2 linked regions of the Verrucosispora sp. NA02020 genome follow. The protein of the gene in region 1 interacts with the protein of each later gene in a pairwise test. Links are inferred from orthologs where the notes say so. Each region holds a gene or a part of one and is shown on either strand. Other genes may lie near its edges.

Evidence for each region. The genes of interacting proteins can lie anywhere in the genome.
Region 2: the proteins of leuS (region 1) and ligA interact in binary tests that used the Escherichia coli proteins (3 or more experiments, as listed by UniProt). The link is inferred for Verrucosispora sp. NA02020 from one-to-one orthologs.

The regions. Positions count from the first base shown.
Region 1 is NZ_CP054923.1:5,474,639-5,482,100, reverse strand. What follows is about bases 2,454-5,844. They hold leuS (leucine--tRNA ligase), read left to right. Parts: upstream 2,454-2,809; coding sequence 2,810-5,644; downstream 5,645-5,844. Other genes in these bases: mnhG (monovalent cation/H(+) antiporter subunit G), read left to right, coding at 2,454-2,578. Outside these bases: HUT12_RS24355 (sodium:proton antiporter), read left to right, coding at 1-65; HUT12_RS24350 (proton-conducting transporter membrane subunit), read left to right, coding at 62-1,525; HUT12_RS24345 (Na+/H+ antiporter subunit E), read left to right, coding at 1,522-1,977; HUT12_RS24340 (monovalent cation/H+ antiporter complex subunit F), read left to right, coding at 1,974-2,231; more of mnhG, read left to right, coding at 2,228-2,453; HUT12_RS24325 (VTT domain-containing protein), read right to left, coding at 6,104-6,775; HUT12_RS24320 (type 1 glutamine amidotransferase), read right to left, coding at 6,814-7,462.
Region 2 is NZ_CP054923.1:1,678,463-1,685,466, reverse strand. Bases 1,159-4,091 are described here. They hold ligA (NAD-dependent DNA ligase LigA), read right to left. Parts: upstream 3,727-4,091; coding sequence 1,591-3,726; downstream 1,159-1,590. Other genes in these bases: HUT12_RS07365 (ADP-ribosylglycohydrolase family protein), read right to left, coding at 3,810-4,091; HUT12_RS07375 (bifunctional diguanylate cyclase/phosphodiesterase), read right to left, coding at 1,159-1,432. Also shown: more of HUT12_RS07375, read right to left, coding at 1-1,158; more of HUT12_RS07365, read right to left, coding at 4,092-4,814; HUT12_RS07360 (VOC family protein), read right to left, coding at 4,876-5,247; HUT12_RS07355 (methionine synthase), read right to left, coding at 5,284-6,285; tRNA 2-thiouridine(34) synthase MnmA, read right to left, coding at 6,302-7,004. UniProt on the Escherichia coli protein: DNA ligase that catalyzes the formation of phosphodiester linkages between 5'-phosphoryl and 3'-hydroxyl groups in double-stranded DNA using NAD as a coenzyme and as the energy source for the reaction.

The DNA.
Region 1 (7,462 bases):
GTGCCGGGGACGGCGACCCCGAGAGTGGTCCGGCACCGACCGGACCGGACGGGGTACGGCGGTGACCCTGCTGCTCCTGTTCCCCGTCGCCGGGCCCCTGCTGGTGGCCGGTGGTCTGCTCGCCCTGCCGGGGCGGCTCCGGACGCACCGGGTCGCCGCACTGGTCACCACCGTCGCCGTGCTGTCGGCGGGCGTGGCGCTGCTGGTGACCACCACCGTCGCCGGGGACATCCCGGTGCTGAGGGTCGGCGGCTGGCCGCCACCGGTGGCCATCAGCCTCGCCGCCGACGCGTTCGGCGCCCTGCTGGTCACCGTGTCGGCGGTGGTGGTGCTCGGCTGTCTGGTGTCGGCCGTGGGCTCCGGCGACGACCGCCGCCCGTACTTCCTGCCGCTGGTGCTGGTGCTCTCGGCCGGGGCGTACGGTGCGTTCCTCACCACCGACCTGTTCAACCTGTTCGTGCTGATCGAGGTCATGCTGGTGCCCTCGTACGTGCTGTTGAGCCTCGCCGGGGGCATCGGGCGCGGCGGTGCGGGCCGGGTATACGTGTCGACGAACCTGCTCGGCTCCACCCTGCTGCTGGGCGGAGTCGCGCTGGTCTACGGCACCACCGGAGCGGTCGGACTGGGAGACCTCGCCGGGGCGGCCCGCGACGAGCCGGCCGTGGCGGTGGCCGGCGGCGTGGTGCTGCTCGCCCTGGGCGTCAAGAGCGCGCTGGTCCCGGTGCACGACTGGCTGCCCCGCACCTATCCGGTGGCCTCGCCGGTGGTGGTGGCGCTCTTCTCCGGCCTGCTGACCAAGGTGGGTCTCTACGCCGTCATCCGGATCTACGCGGTGGTGTACGACGGCGACCCGGCGTACCACTGGCTGCTCGGCGTGGTGGCGCTGCTGTCGATGGTGGTCGGCGTGCTCGGCGCGGTCGGCGAGGGCTCGATGCGCCGGATCCTCGTCTTCCACATGGTCAGCCAGATCGGCTACGTGCTGCTCGGCGTGGCGCTGTTCACCGCCGCGAGCCTGGCCGCGGCGGTGTACTACCTGGCCCAGTACGTGCTGGTGAAGGCGGCGCTGCTGCTCTGCGCGGCGGCGGTACGCGCCGGCCGGGGCACCGACCGGCTGGACGGCACCGGTGGCCTCGCCGTGCAGCGCCCCGCGTTGGCCCTGGCCTTCGCCGGCGCGGCGCTGTCGCTGGCCGGACTGCCGCCGTTCTCCGGCTTCCTGGCGAAGTTCCTGTTGCTGCGGGCCGCCGCCGAGGTCGACGCGTGGTGGGCGATGACGGTGGCGGTGCTGGTCAGCCTGGTCACCCTGCTCTCCATGCTGAAGATCTGGAGCGCGTTGTTCACCGGTGAGCCGGCCACCGACGCGGTCACCGGCCGGATCGGGCGGTCGCTGGTCGCCCCGCCGCTGGCCCTGGCCGTGCTCTCGCTGGTCGCGGGGCTGGCCGCGCAGCCGTTGCTGACGGTGGCGGAGACGGCGGCGGACGGACTCCGCGACCCGGCCGGCTACGTGCGGGCGGTGACCGGGCGATGAGCGCGACACCGGCGCTGGCCCGCCGGACGGTGGTACGCCTGGGCCGGATCCTGCGGTTCACCGGCTACTTCGCGGTCCGGCTGGTGCAGGCGAACCTGGCCGTGGCGTGGGAGATCCTCACGCCGGGGTCGCGACTGGAACCGGCGGTGGTGCGGGTGCCGCTGCGGGCCGGCACCGACGTCGAGGTCGCCGCGGTGGCCCTGGCGGTCAGCCTGACCCCGGGCACGCTGACCCTGGCGATCCGGCGGGAGCCCGCGACCCTCTGGGTGCACGGCGTGTACGCCGCCGACCCGGTCGCGTTCCGCCGCGAGGTCACCGAACTGGAGTGGCGGGTGCTCGCCGCGATCCGCCCGGCCACGCACCCGGCCGGCGGCGGCCGACCCGACGACGGCTCCTCCGACGACGGTGGTCCGTCCGAGAACGACCCGCCCGAGACGTGGAGGTCGCGATGATCCTGCTGGACGTGGTGCTGGTGGTCCTGGCGTGCGCGATGGCGGTGGTGATCGGCCGGCTGGTACGCGGACCGACCGACGCCGACCGGGCCGCCGCGCTGGACCTGGGCTTTTTCGTCTTCCTGGCCGCCCTGGCGGTGCTCGCCGCCCGGCTGGACGCGCCGGACCTGCTGGACCTGGTGCTCACCGGGACGCTGGTGAGTTTCCTGGCCACGGTGGCGATGGCCCGGCTGGTGCACCGGGGGCAGCGGTGATCCGCACGGCACTGGCCTGGGCGCTGCTGCTGCTCGGCACCGTCCTGATCTCGATCAGCGCGGTGGGCCTGGTCCGCCTGCCCGACGTCTACCACCGGATGAACGCGGTCGCCAAGGCTGCCAGCCTCGGCCTCAGTTGTGTGCTGTTCGGGGTGCTGCTGCTGATCCCGAGCGTGCGTACCGCCGTGGTGGTGCTGGTGGCGGTCGGCCTGCAACTGTTCACCGCCCCGGTGGGTGGCTACGCGCTGGCCCGCGCGGCGTACCGGGCCGGTGCGCCGCTGGCCCCGATCACCCGCTACGACGAGCTCGACGGCCGGGTCGGCGACGGTCGCCCCGACACCGGCTGACGGGGTACTGGGCGACGGTGCCCGAGGGGTCGCGGTACACTGCCGGTCATGGCCGGAGTCTTCCTGCTTCTTACCGAGCCGTGCTGATGCGCTGACGGCGCGACAGCACGGCGGCCCCTCCTGTGCGAGGGGCTTTTTCGTGCCCGCCGGGGCCCGGGGCGGGCCGCCGAGCACGGACACGAGACCAGCCAGCACGGAGAAGACCCCGCCGGTCGACGCGAGGAGAAGGCCATGACCGAGGCAGCCGCCAACGACACCCCACCGTTCCGGTACACCGCCGTGCTGGCCGACGAGATCGAACGCCGCTGGCAGGATCACTGGGAACGCGAGGGCAGCTTCCACGCGCCGAACCCGTCCGGCCCGCTGGCCGACCCCGCCCACCCGCGCTCCGGCGCCGAGAAGCTGTACGTGCTGGACATGTTCCCGTACCCGTCCGGCGCGGGACTGCACGTCGGGCACCCGCTGGGCTACATCGGCACCGACTGTTACGCCCGCTACCAGCGGATGGCCGGGCGCAACGTGCTGCACGCGATGGGCTTCGACGCGTTCGGCCTGCCCGCCGAGCAGTACGCGGTGCAGACCGGCACGCACCCCCGGACAACCACCGAGGCGAACATCGAGCGGTACCGGGAGCAGCTGCGGCGGCTGGGACTGGCCCACGACCAGCGGCGCTCGGTGGCCACCATCGACACCGACTTCTACCGCTGGACTCAGTGGATCTTCCTGCAGATCTTCAACTCCTGGTACGACCGCCAGGCCGGTCGGGCCCGCCCGATCAGCAAGTTGATCGCCGAGTTCGCCGGCGGTACCCGGCGTACCCCGGACGGCCGCCCGTGGGCCGAGCTGTCGTCCGCCGAGCGTCGCGCGATCGTCGACGACCACCGCCTGGCGTACGTGTCGCAGGCGCCGGTGAACTGGTGCCCCGGGCTGGGCACGGTGCTGGCCAACGAGGAGGTCACCGCCGACGGTCGCTCCGAGCGCGGCAACTTCCCGGTCTTCAAGCGCAACCTGAAGCAGTGGATGATGCGGATCACCGCGTACGGTGACCGGCTGCTGGACGACCTGGACAAGCTGGACTGGCCGGAGCCGATCAAGCTCATGCAGCGCAACTGGATCGGCCGATCCACCGGTGCGCACATCGACTTCCCGACCCCCACCGCGCCGATCCGGGTGTTCACGACCCGGCCGGACACCGTCTTCGGGGCCACCTACATGGTGCTGGCACCCGAGCACGAGCTGGTCGACGCGCTGGTGCCGGCGGCCTGGCCGGAGGGGACCCGGGACGCGTGGACCGGTGGGCACACCGATCCCCGGGCAGCCGTCGAGGCGTACCGCAAGGCGGCGGCGGCCAAGACCGACGTCGAGCGGCAGGCCGACACCAAGGAGAAGACCGGCGTCTTCATCGGCGCGTACGCAGTCAACCCGGTCACCGGTGGGCAGGTGCCGATCTTCATCGCCGACTACGTGCTGGCCGGCTACGGCACCGGCGCGATCATGGCGGTACCCGCGCAGGACGAGCGGGACTGGGAGTTCGCCGATCTCTTCGAGCTGCCGATCGTGCGTACCGTGCAGCCGCCGGAGGGCTTCGACGGCACCGCGTACACCGGGGAGGGGCCGGCGATCAACAGCGCCGCGCCCGACCGCGACCTGGACCTGAACGGACTGGGGGTGGCCGACGCCAAGGCCCGCATCATCGCCTGGCTGGAGTCCACCGGCGCCGGTCGGGGCGCGGTGACCTACCGGCTGCGGGACTGGCTGTTCAGCCGGCAGCGGTACTGGGGCGAGCCGTTCCCGATCGTCTACGACGCCGACGGTGCCGCGATCGCGCTGCCGGAGGAGATGCTGCCGGTCGAACTGCCCGAGGTGGACGACTTCTCGCCGCGCACCTTCGACGCCGACGACGCCGACAGCGACCCGGAGACGCCGCTGTCGCGCCGCCGCGACTGGGTCGAGGTCGAGCTGGACCTGGGTGACGGGCCGAAGCGGTACACCCGGGAGACCAACGTGATGCCGCAGTGGGCCGGCTCCTGCTGGTACGAGCTGCGTTACCTGGACCCGACCAACGAGGGACGGTTCGTCGACGCGGAGAACGAGCGGTACTGGATGGGGCCGCGCGGCGAGGGCGACTGCGGTGGCGTGGACCTGTACGTCGGCGGCGCCGAGCACGCCGTGCTGCACCTGCTGTACGCCCGGTTCTGGCACAAGGTGCTGTTCGACCTGGGGCACGTGTCGTCGTTCGAGCCGTTCCGCAAGCTGTTCAACCAGGGCTACATCCAGGCGTACGCGTACACCGACGCCCGGGGCGCCTACGTCCCGGCCGAAGAGGTCGTCGAGCGCGACGGCGACTGGTTCCTGGGCGACGTCCAGGTCAACCGCGAGTACGGCAAGATGGGCAAGTCCCTGAAGAACGTGGTCACCCCGGACGAGATGTGCGCCGCGTACGGCGCCGACACGTTCCGGGTCTACGAGATGTCGATGGGGCCGCTGGAGGTGTCCCGCCCGTGGGAGACCCGGGCGGTGGTCGGCTCGTACCGGTTCCTGCAGCGGGTCTGGCGGGCGGTCGTCGACGAGCAGACCGGCGAGTCGCGGGTCACCGACGAACCGGCCGACCAACAGACCCGCCAGTTGCTGCACCGGGTGATCGACGGCGTCCGGGGCGACATGGAGGGCATCCGGTTCAACACCGCGATCGCCAAGCTGATCGAGCTGACCAACGCGGTGACCAAGCTGGCGACGACCCCGCGCGAGGTGGCCGAACCGCTGGTGCTGATGGTGGCGCCGCTGGCCCCGCACATCGCCGAGGAACTGTGGCGGCGGCTGGGTCACCAGACCTCCCTGACGTACGCGGACTTCCCGGTCGCCGACCCGGCGCTGCTGGTCGCCGAGACCGTCACCTACCCGGTGCAGGTCAACGGCAAGGTCCGGGGCCGGGTCGAGGTGCCGGCCGACGCCGCCGAGGACGACGTGCGTTCCGCCGCGCTGGCAGCGGTGGCGGGGGTGCTGGCCGGCAAGGAACCGCGCAAGGTCATCGTGATCCCCGGCCGGATGGTGTCCGTCGTCGCCTGACGCTGTTGGCGAGCTGTCGGTGTAGGTGAGCTGTTGTTGGTGAAAGGAAGGGTCCCCTGCTAACGCCTCGTGCATAGCAGGGGACCCTTTCTAACGTTCGAACGCCGTGCTCGGTGCGGCGGCCGAGCCCTCCAGTGCACGGTATGCGGGCGCGCGTGCGGTGCGAGCCGGCGCTGCGGCGGGCACCCGTGGGGCCACGTGGGCGGGAAGAAGACGTGCCGCACGCTCCGGCGCTACGAAGGCGGCGTCTTCGAGTTCCCGGGGTGCGGCGGCTCGTCACAAGGTCGTGCTCGATCCGGGATTGAGTGGTCTCGTGCTGACACCGAGGCCACTCGATCCAGGATCGAGCGTGATCATGGAGCGCGATGCGGCGAGAGCGGGGGCGCGGCACGATCGCGCTTGCCGAGTTGTTAGCAGGGGTCCCCTGCTATACGCGAGGCGTTAGCAGGGGACCCCTCCTTACATCTGGGTGGTGCGGCGTCGGCGTTCGGCGAGCCACCAGCGGGTGAGCAGCACCGCGCTGGCGATGAAGCCGAGCGCGGCGGGGGTGGCGGCGAGCCAGTTGACCTCGCCGGGACTGGTGACGGCGGCGCCGACGGCGGCGTAGCCGAACGCCGACGGGGCGGAGGCGATCACGCTGCCGACGAGGAACGGCAGGATTCGCGCGCCGGTGGTGCCGTAGCCGTAGCTGACCAGGCCGTAGCCGGAGATCGGCAGCAGCCGCACGGTGATCACCCCGAGCACGCTCTGCCGGGTGAACCAGCGATCCAGTCGGGCCAACCGGCCCCGGACGCGCTCGGCGACGAACTCCCGCCCGAGCACCCGGCCGACGGTGAAGCCGATCGCCGCCGCCAGCAGGGCGGCCCCCAGCGCGTACGCGGCACCCTCCAGGGCGCCGAAGAGCGCGCCCGCGGCGAGCGTGATGAACGTACGGGGGACCAGTGCCACCAGCAGCAGCGCGCCGCCGAGGACTCCGGCGACCGGGGCGAGACCGCCCAGTCGGTCGCCGAACTGCGGCAGCGCCGTCGGGTCGGGGTGGGGGACCAGGATCAGGGTCACCCCGAACCCGGCGATCAGGAGTAGCAGCAGGCCGAACCGGACGACCGACGGTGTGGTGGCGACCGGCTGCACCGATCGCCAGTACCGTGCGAGCCGCCGGACGGCCGGGGTCATGCCCGGGCGGCGGCCACCGCGGCCCGACGTTCGGCCCGCAGCCGGTCGGCCCAGGTGTCGTCGAGCGGCGGAAGCTGCTGTGCGCCGGTGGCCCAGCGCAGCAGCAGGTCGGCCAGGGCCGGGTTGCGGGCCAGCGCCGGACCGTGGGAGTACGTGCCGAGCAGCTTGCCGCGCCACGCGCCCTCGGTGGCGCCGTCGTTGCCGATCCCGGCGGTGACCCGGGCCAGCGGGGAGACCTCGGCACCGAGACGGGTACGGCCGCCGTGGTTCTCGAAGCCGGTCAGCGGAGGCAGGCCGAGTCGGGCGTCGATGTCACCGGCCAGCTCGCCGACGGCCCGGGTCTCGCCCCGGTCGGAGGAGAGGTCGAGCAGTTCCAGGCCGCGGTACTGGGTGCCCTTGGCGAAGAACGACGTGCCGAGCAGTTGGTATCCGGCGCAGACGCCGAACACCACCGAGCCCTGGGCGACCGCCCGGTGCAGGCCGCCGTCGGTGAGCAGCCGCTGGGCGCCGAGCGCCTGCGGGCCGTCCTCGCCGCCGCCGATGAGGTAGATGTCGGCGGTGGTGGGCATCGGCTGGTCGGAGCGGACCTCCAGCACCTCGATCGGGAAGCCGCGCTGCTGTGCCCGCCGGGCCAGGATCAGCATG
Region 2 (7,004 bases), 3.8 Mb from region 1 along the record:
GCTGCCGCACCACCGGGCTCGCGGTCAGCGCCGCGCCGTCCCCGCCGCGTACCACCGGCGTGGTGTCCCCGTCCCGCGTCCCGGGTGCCTCGCCCGGGGTGGCGGCGGCGGAACGGGCCGCCGCGCCCGCGTCCAGCACCCGCCGCAGGTCGGCCAGCAGGCCCAACCGCTCGGCGGAGTTGTGGTCGGACTCCGCGGTGTAGACGGCGACCGTGTCGTTGCGGTGCTTGGCGTCGTACATGGCCACGTCGGCGTGGCGCATCAGGGTGGCGAAGTCCTCGCCGTGCTCCGGGTACAGGGCGATGCCGATGGAGCCGCCGACGTCCAGCGGCAGCCCGTCCAGCGGCACCGGCTCGGCGAGGACCCGCACCACCCGGTCGGCGAGGGCACGGGCCTCGGTGACGTCGTCCACCCCGGTCATCACGATGGCGAACTCGTCGCCGCCGAGGCGGACCACCAGGTCCGGCGCCGGCACCAGGTCGGTCAGCCGGGCGCTCACCTCGACCAGCAGCCGGTCGCCGACGGCGTGCCCGAGGGCGTCGTTGACGTTCTTGAAGCGGTCCAGGTCGATCAGGAGCAGGGCCAGGCGGGCGCCGGGCTCGCCGCGTGCGGCGCGCTCGGCGTGCCGGTGGACCTGCTCGTTGACCTCGCTGAGCAGCGCCTTTCGGTTGGGCAGCCCGGTCAGCGGGTCGAGGGCGGCGAGTTGGTGCTGTTCCACGGTGAGCCGGGCCATCCGGTAGACGGCGAACAGCGGCACCAGGACCAGCGGCACCAGGGCGGCACTGGCCCGCGCGGCGGTGACCAGCACCGGCGCGAGCAGCAGCAGGGACCCGGTGGAGAGCAGCTCGAACGGCAGGCCGTGGCGGGCGTTGGGCCACCACCGTTCGCCGAAGCGCAGTCGGACGGCCGTGGTCACCAGCCCGTAGTTCACCACGAACCAGGCCACCCCGGCCCCGCCGATCGCGGCGATGTCGGTCCACCCCAGACGGCCGCCGTCGAAGATGCCGCCCGGCCCGAGCCGGGTGACGGCGTACGCGGCGGCCAGCGCGCAGGCGTACTGCCCGGCGTTGAAGGCGACCCGCCAGGGGGTGTGCCGCATCCGGGCTCCGGAGACCAGCACGGCGACCGCCTGCACCGCGACTGCCGGGCCGAGACCCCAGCCGAGCAGGATGGCGAAGGTGAAGCAGGTCGACGGGAAGACCGCGGACGAGGAGGGCCGCCGGCCGGGCGGCAGGAACGGGCGCGCGTCGCAGGCGACGGCGAGCACGGCCATCGTCCAGAACGCCGCCGGCAGGTCGGGCAGCGTTCCGGCGAACGAGACCATCGGCCCGACGGAGAGCAGCACGGCCACGACCAGCACGAGGCCGACGAAGACCGAGAACGGCGCGGTGCGCCCGGGCGGGACGAGGTTGCGCGGATCGGGCGGCTCCATCACACCTCCCGCTACAGGACACGACGCGTGGGTTTACGCACCGTGTCCCCATGAAACGCCCTCGACGGCCGAAAACAAGGTACGACAGCCACGAATCGGTCGTAGTCGTAATTAAGTTGGTATCCGGGCGAGTCCCCGCAAGATCGGCAAGTGCCGCTTCACTCCTCGACGCGGGCCACCGCGCGGGCCGCCTCCGGGCCGGAGTCGAGCAGCACCTGGAAGCCCTCCTCGTCGAGGATCGGCACCTTGAGCCCGGCCGCCTTGTCCGCCTTGGACCCGGGATTGTCGCCGACCACCACGAAGCCGGTCTTCTTCGACACCGAGCCGCTGACCTTGCCGCCCCGGGACTGGATCGCCTCGGCGGCCTGGTCGCGCGAGTGACCGGACAGGGTCCCGGTGACCACCACGGTCACCCCCTCCAGCGGACGCGGGCCCTCCCCCTGCGCCTCCTCGGCCATCCGGACGCCCGCGTCGGCCCACTTGCGGATCACCTCGCGGTGCCAGTCGACGGCGAGCCACTCCCGGATGCTCACCGCGATGGTGGGGCCGACTCCGTCGACGGAGGAGAGTTCCTCCTCGGACGCGGCGTCGATCGCCTCGACCGACCGGAAGTGCCGCGCGAGTGCCTGCGCGGCGGTCGGCCCGACGTGCCGGATCGAGAGGGCCACCAGCACCCGCCACAGCTCGCGTTCCTTGGCGACGGCGAGGTTGTCGAGCAGCTTGACCGCGTTGCTGCCGAGGCTGCCGTCCTTGTTGACGAAGAACGGCGAGCGGGCCAACTGCTCGGCGTCGAGCGAGAAGAGGTCGCCCTCGTCGGTGATGACCTGCGCGTCGAGCAGCGCGGCGGCGCTCTTGTAGCCGAGCGCCTCGATGTCGAAGACCTTGCGCCCGGCCAGGTGGTAGACCCGTTCGCGCAACTGCGCCGGACAACTGCGCGAGTTGGGGCAACGGATGTCGACGTCGCCCTCCTTCGCCGGGGCGAGCGGGGTGCCACAGGCCGGGCAGACGGTGGGCATCACGAACGCCCGGGCGTCGGGCGGACGCAGCTCGACCACCGGGCCGAGCACCTCGGGGATCACGTCGCCGGCCTTGCGGATCACCACCGTGTCGCCGATCAGCACCCCCTTGCGCTCCACCTCGCGGGCGTTGTGCAGGGTCGCGTACGCGACGGTGGAGCCGGCCACCTTCACCGGCTGGAGCAGCGCCCGGGGCGTGACCCGACCCGTCCGTCCCACCTCGACCTCGATGTCGAGCAGCGTGGTGTTGACCTCCTCGGGCGGATACTTGAAGGCGATCGCCCAGCGGGGCGCCCGGCTGGTCGAGCCGAGCCGGCCCTGGATCGGCACCGGGTCGACCTTGACCACCACGCCGTCGATCTCGTGCTCCACGTCGTGCCGGTGCGCGGCGTAGTGCGCGATGTAGTCCCGGACGCCGGCCAGGTCGGGCACCACCCGCCAGCGGTCGCTGGTCGGCAGCCCCCAGGCCCGCAGCGCGGAGTACGACTCGGACTGGGTGGCCGGCTGGAAGCCGCGCCGGGCACCGATGCCGTGCACCACCAGGCACAGCGGCCGGGACGCGGTGATCCGTGGGTCCTTCTGGCGCAGGCTGCCGGCGGCGGCGTTACGCGGGTTGGCGAACGGCGCCTTGCCCTGCTCGACCAGGCCCGCGTTCAGGTCGGCGAAGGCGGCGACCGGGAAGTAGATCTCGCCGCGCACCTCGATCAGCTCGGGGACCGGCCCGAACTCCGCCGAGTCGGTCAACCGGCCGGGCACGTCCCGGATGCTGCGCACGTTGGCGGTGACGTCCTCACCGGTGCGGCCGTCGCCCCGGGTCGCCGCCCGCACCAGCCGACCCGACTCGTAGGTGAGGTTGATCGCCAGCCCGTCGACCTTCAGCTCGCACAGGTAGGGCACCGGACCGCCGGCGTCCCGCTCGACCCGTTCGGCCCACGCCGCCAGCTCCTCGTCGGCGAACGCGTTGTCCAGCGACATCATCCGTTCGGCGTGTGCCACCGGGGCGAAGTCGGTGGAGAAGGTGCCGCCGACCCGCTGGGTCGGCGAGTCCGGGGTGCGCAGCGCCGGGAACTCCTCCTCCAGCGCCTCCAGCTCCCGCAGCAGCCGGTCGAAATCGGCGTCCGAGACGGTCGGCGCGTCGAGCACGTAGTAGCGGTACTGGTGCTCGGTCAGCTCCTGGCTCAGCGTGGCGTGCCGCTCCCGTGCCTGCGGGGTCGGCTCGGCACCGGCCGCCGCCTCCTGCGCCGCGCTGACCTGCTCGCCGATGGCTTCCTCGGACACCCCGCGACCTCCTGTGATGGGCACCCCGGCACGGTATCCGGCGGGTCGGACAGTTCACCGGGAACCCCACCGGTTCGTGCCGGTCAGCGCTGCCAGGCGGCGGCGAGGGCGGCGAGTTGGTCGGCGTACTCGATGCGACCTGCCCAGTCGGCGGGCCAGGCGGCGGCACCCACGGCGGCACCGACGAACGCCCCGGCGAGCGCGGCGATCGAGTCGGAGTCACCGGCGGTCCGCGCACCCCGGGTCAGCGCGCCCACCGGGTCGTCGGCGTGCCGGACGGCGCAGTAGAGCGCGGTCGCCAACGCCTCCTCGGCGACCCAGCCCTCACCGGTCCAGCGGCACGGGTCGCCGCCGTCGTCCGGGCCGGCGAGGGCCGCGTCGAGCCGGGCCAGCACCCGCAGGCACTCGTCCCACCCCCGGGCGATGAACTCCTGCGGCGTCCGCACGCCGGGGCGTTGCCAGAGGTCGCCGAGCCAGTCGCCCCGGTAGACCTCGCGCTGCTCGTGGGCCCGCACGGTGAGCCGGCCGGGCAACTCGGCCAGCGCCGCGCCGTCGACCAGCAGCCGCACCGCGTACGCGGTCAGTTCGCTGGCCGCCAGGCCGGTCGGGTGCCCGTGCGTCAGTCCGGCCTGGAGCTGGGCCAGTCCGGCGACGGTGTCGAGGTCGACGTCGAGCAGACCGACCGGGGTGACCCGCATGTTCGCCCCACAGCCCTTCGAACCGGCCTGGGTCGCCTGCTGCCAGGGCAGTCCTCGGGACAGCTCGGCGCAGGCCCGCAGGCAGGTCATCCCGGGCGCGCGGTTGTTGTCCGGGCTGGCCGCCCAGGCCAGGAAGCGCTGCCGCAGCAACGGCTCGACGACCTCGGGCGTGTACGCGGACGCGTCGTGCAGTGCCCAGCCGACCGCGAGCGCCATCTGGGTGTCGTCGGTGACCAACGCCGGGTCGCCGACCAGTTCCCGGGGGCCGGTCGGACCGTACCGTCGCTCGATCTCGGCCAGCGTGAGGAACTCGGTGGGCTTGCCCAGGGCGTCACCGTAGGCGAGTCCGAGGAGCGAGCCGGCGGCCCACCCGGGCACAGGACTGATCATGCTGGTGATCATGCCCGCTCGGGCGGGCCGGCGCGACGGCCGGATCTCCCACGCGCGACGGTCAGCTCTCCCAGCAGAGGCAGAACGGGTGTCCGGCCGGGTCGGCGTAGACCCGGAAGCCCTCGCCCTCCCCCGGCAGCCGCCGCGCGCCCAGGGCCAGCGCGGCCCGCTCAGCGACCTCGATGTCCTCCACGGTCACGTCGAGGTGGAACTGTTGCGGCCGTTCCGGGTCGGGCCAGGTCGGTGGGCGCAGGTCGGGTGCCTGCTGGAACGCGATCCGGGGTTGGTGGCCGGGGTGCCCACCCAGCACCACCCACTCGTCGCCGTCGCAGTCCTCCTCGATCAGCGGCAGGCCGAGCAGCTCGGCGTAGAAGCCGGCCAGGGCGCGCGGGTCGGGGCAATCGATCACGGTGGAACGCAGTCGTCCGATCATGCCCGGCTTGCTGCCCCCGCGCAGCGCGCCGAAACCTCACTCCTCGACGATCCGGCGCCCCGCGTCGCGGCAGGCGGACAGGACCGCGCGGGCGTACGCCGGGGTGGCGCCCGCCAGGCCGCACGCGGGCGTGACCACCACCTGCCCGGCGAGTCGGCGACGCGGGAAGCCGAGCCGGTCCCACAGGGTGCGGACCCGGTCGGCGACCTGGGCCGAGGTCGGTGCGCGACCGGCCGGGGCGGTGCCCGGCGCGGCACCGGCGAAGAGGCCCAGCCCGGCGTCGATCGCCTCGCCCAGCGCGTCCAGGTCGGTGACCAGGTCCAGGTCGAGGGCGACGCCGGCCGCGCCGGTGGACCGGATCAGGTTCAGCGGTACGTCCGGGGCACAGCAGTGCACCACGGTCGGTACTCCGACCGCCTCCACCACCGTGCCCAGCAACGCCCGCGCGTCCTCCGGCTGCACCGCCCGGTACGTGCCGAAGCCGCTCTCGGTGGGCACCCGACCGGCGAGCACCGCCGGCAGCGACGGTTCGTCCACCTGGAGCAGGACGGTGGCCCGGGGTACCCGGCGGGCCACCGCCGCCACGTGCGCGCGCAGCCCCTCGGCGAGCGAGCCGACCAGGTCGCGTACCGCACCGGGGTCGCGCACCATCCGGCCGCCGATGGGCAGCTCCACCGAGGCGGCGAGGGTGAACGGACCGGGTGCCTGCACCTTGATCGGGCCGGCGTACTCCTCGGCCTGCTCGGCGAGCTGGTCGAGGTCGCGTTCCATCAGGTCCCGTGCGCGGCGCAGGTCCCGGCCGGGGCGCAGGGCCACCCGCCACCGCGCGGCGTAGAGCTCGACCGGCAGCTCGACCAGCAGGCCCGCGCCGCGCCCGATCATGTCCGCGCCCGGGCCGCGGGCCGGCAGCTCCGGCAGGTGGGGCAGGGCGGGCAACTCACCGAGGACGATCCGCTGCGCCTCGGCGATGTCGGTGCCGGGCAGCGACCCGATGCCGGTCGCCGCGCCCGCGGGCCACGGCCAAACCTGATCACTCACGGCCGAAGGGTACCGGTCAGTCGGTGATCGTGGCGGAGCCGAGCACGATGTCACCGGCCGGGTCGGGGCGGTACGCGACGATCGCCTGACCGGCGGCGACCCCCCGGACCGGCTGCCGCAGGTCGGCACGGAACGTGTCGGCGTCCACGGTGACCTCGGCCGGCACCACGAGCCCGTGCGCCCTCAACTGCACCTCGCACTCGATCGGGGCGTCCGGACGCGTGCCGCCGGTCCAGACCGGGCGGGCGGCACGCACCTCGGCCACCTCCAGCGCCTCGGCCGGCCCGACGGTCACCGTGTTGGTCGTCGGCGTGATGGAGAGCACGTACCGGGGGCGCCCGTCCGGGGCCGGGCGGTCCAGGTGCAGCCCGCGCCGCTGACCCACGGTGTACGCGTACGCGCCGGCGTGCGTGCCCACCACCGCACCGGTGGTGGCGTCGACCACGTCGCCGGGCGTCTCGCCGAGCCGCTGGGCCAGGAAGCCCCGGGTGTCGCCGTCGGCGATGAAGCAGATGTCGTGCGAGTCGGGCTTGTCGGCCACCGCCAGGCCCCGGTCGGCGGCCTCCTGCCGGACCTGCGCCTTCGTCGAGTCACCGAGCGGGAAGATCGAACGGTCCAACTGCGCGCGGGTGAGCACGGCCAACACGTACGACTGGTCCTTGGCGAGGTCGACGCTGCGCCGCAGCAGGCCGTCCGGGCCGAGTCGGGCGTGGTGGCCG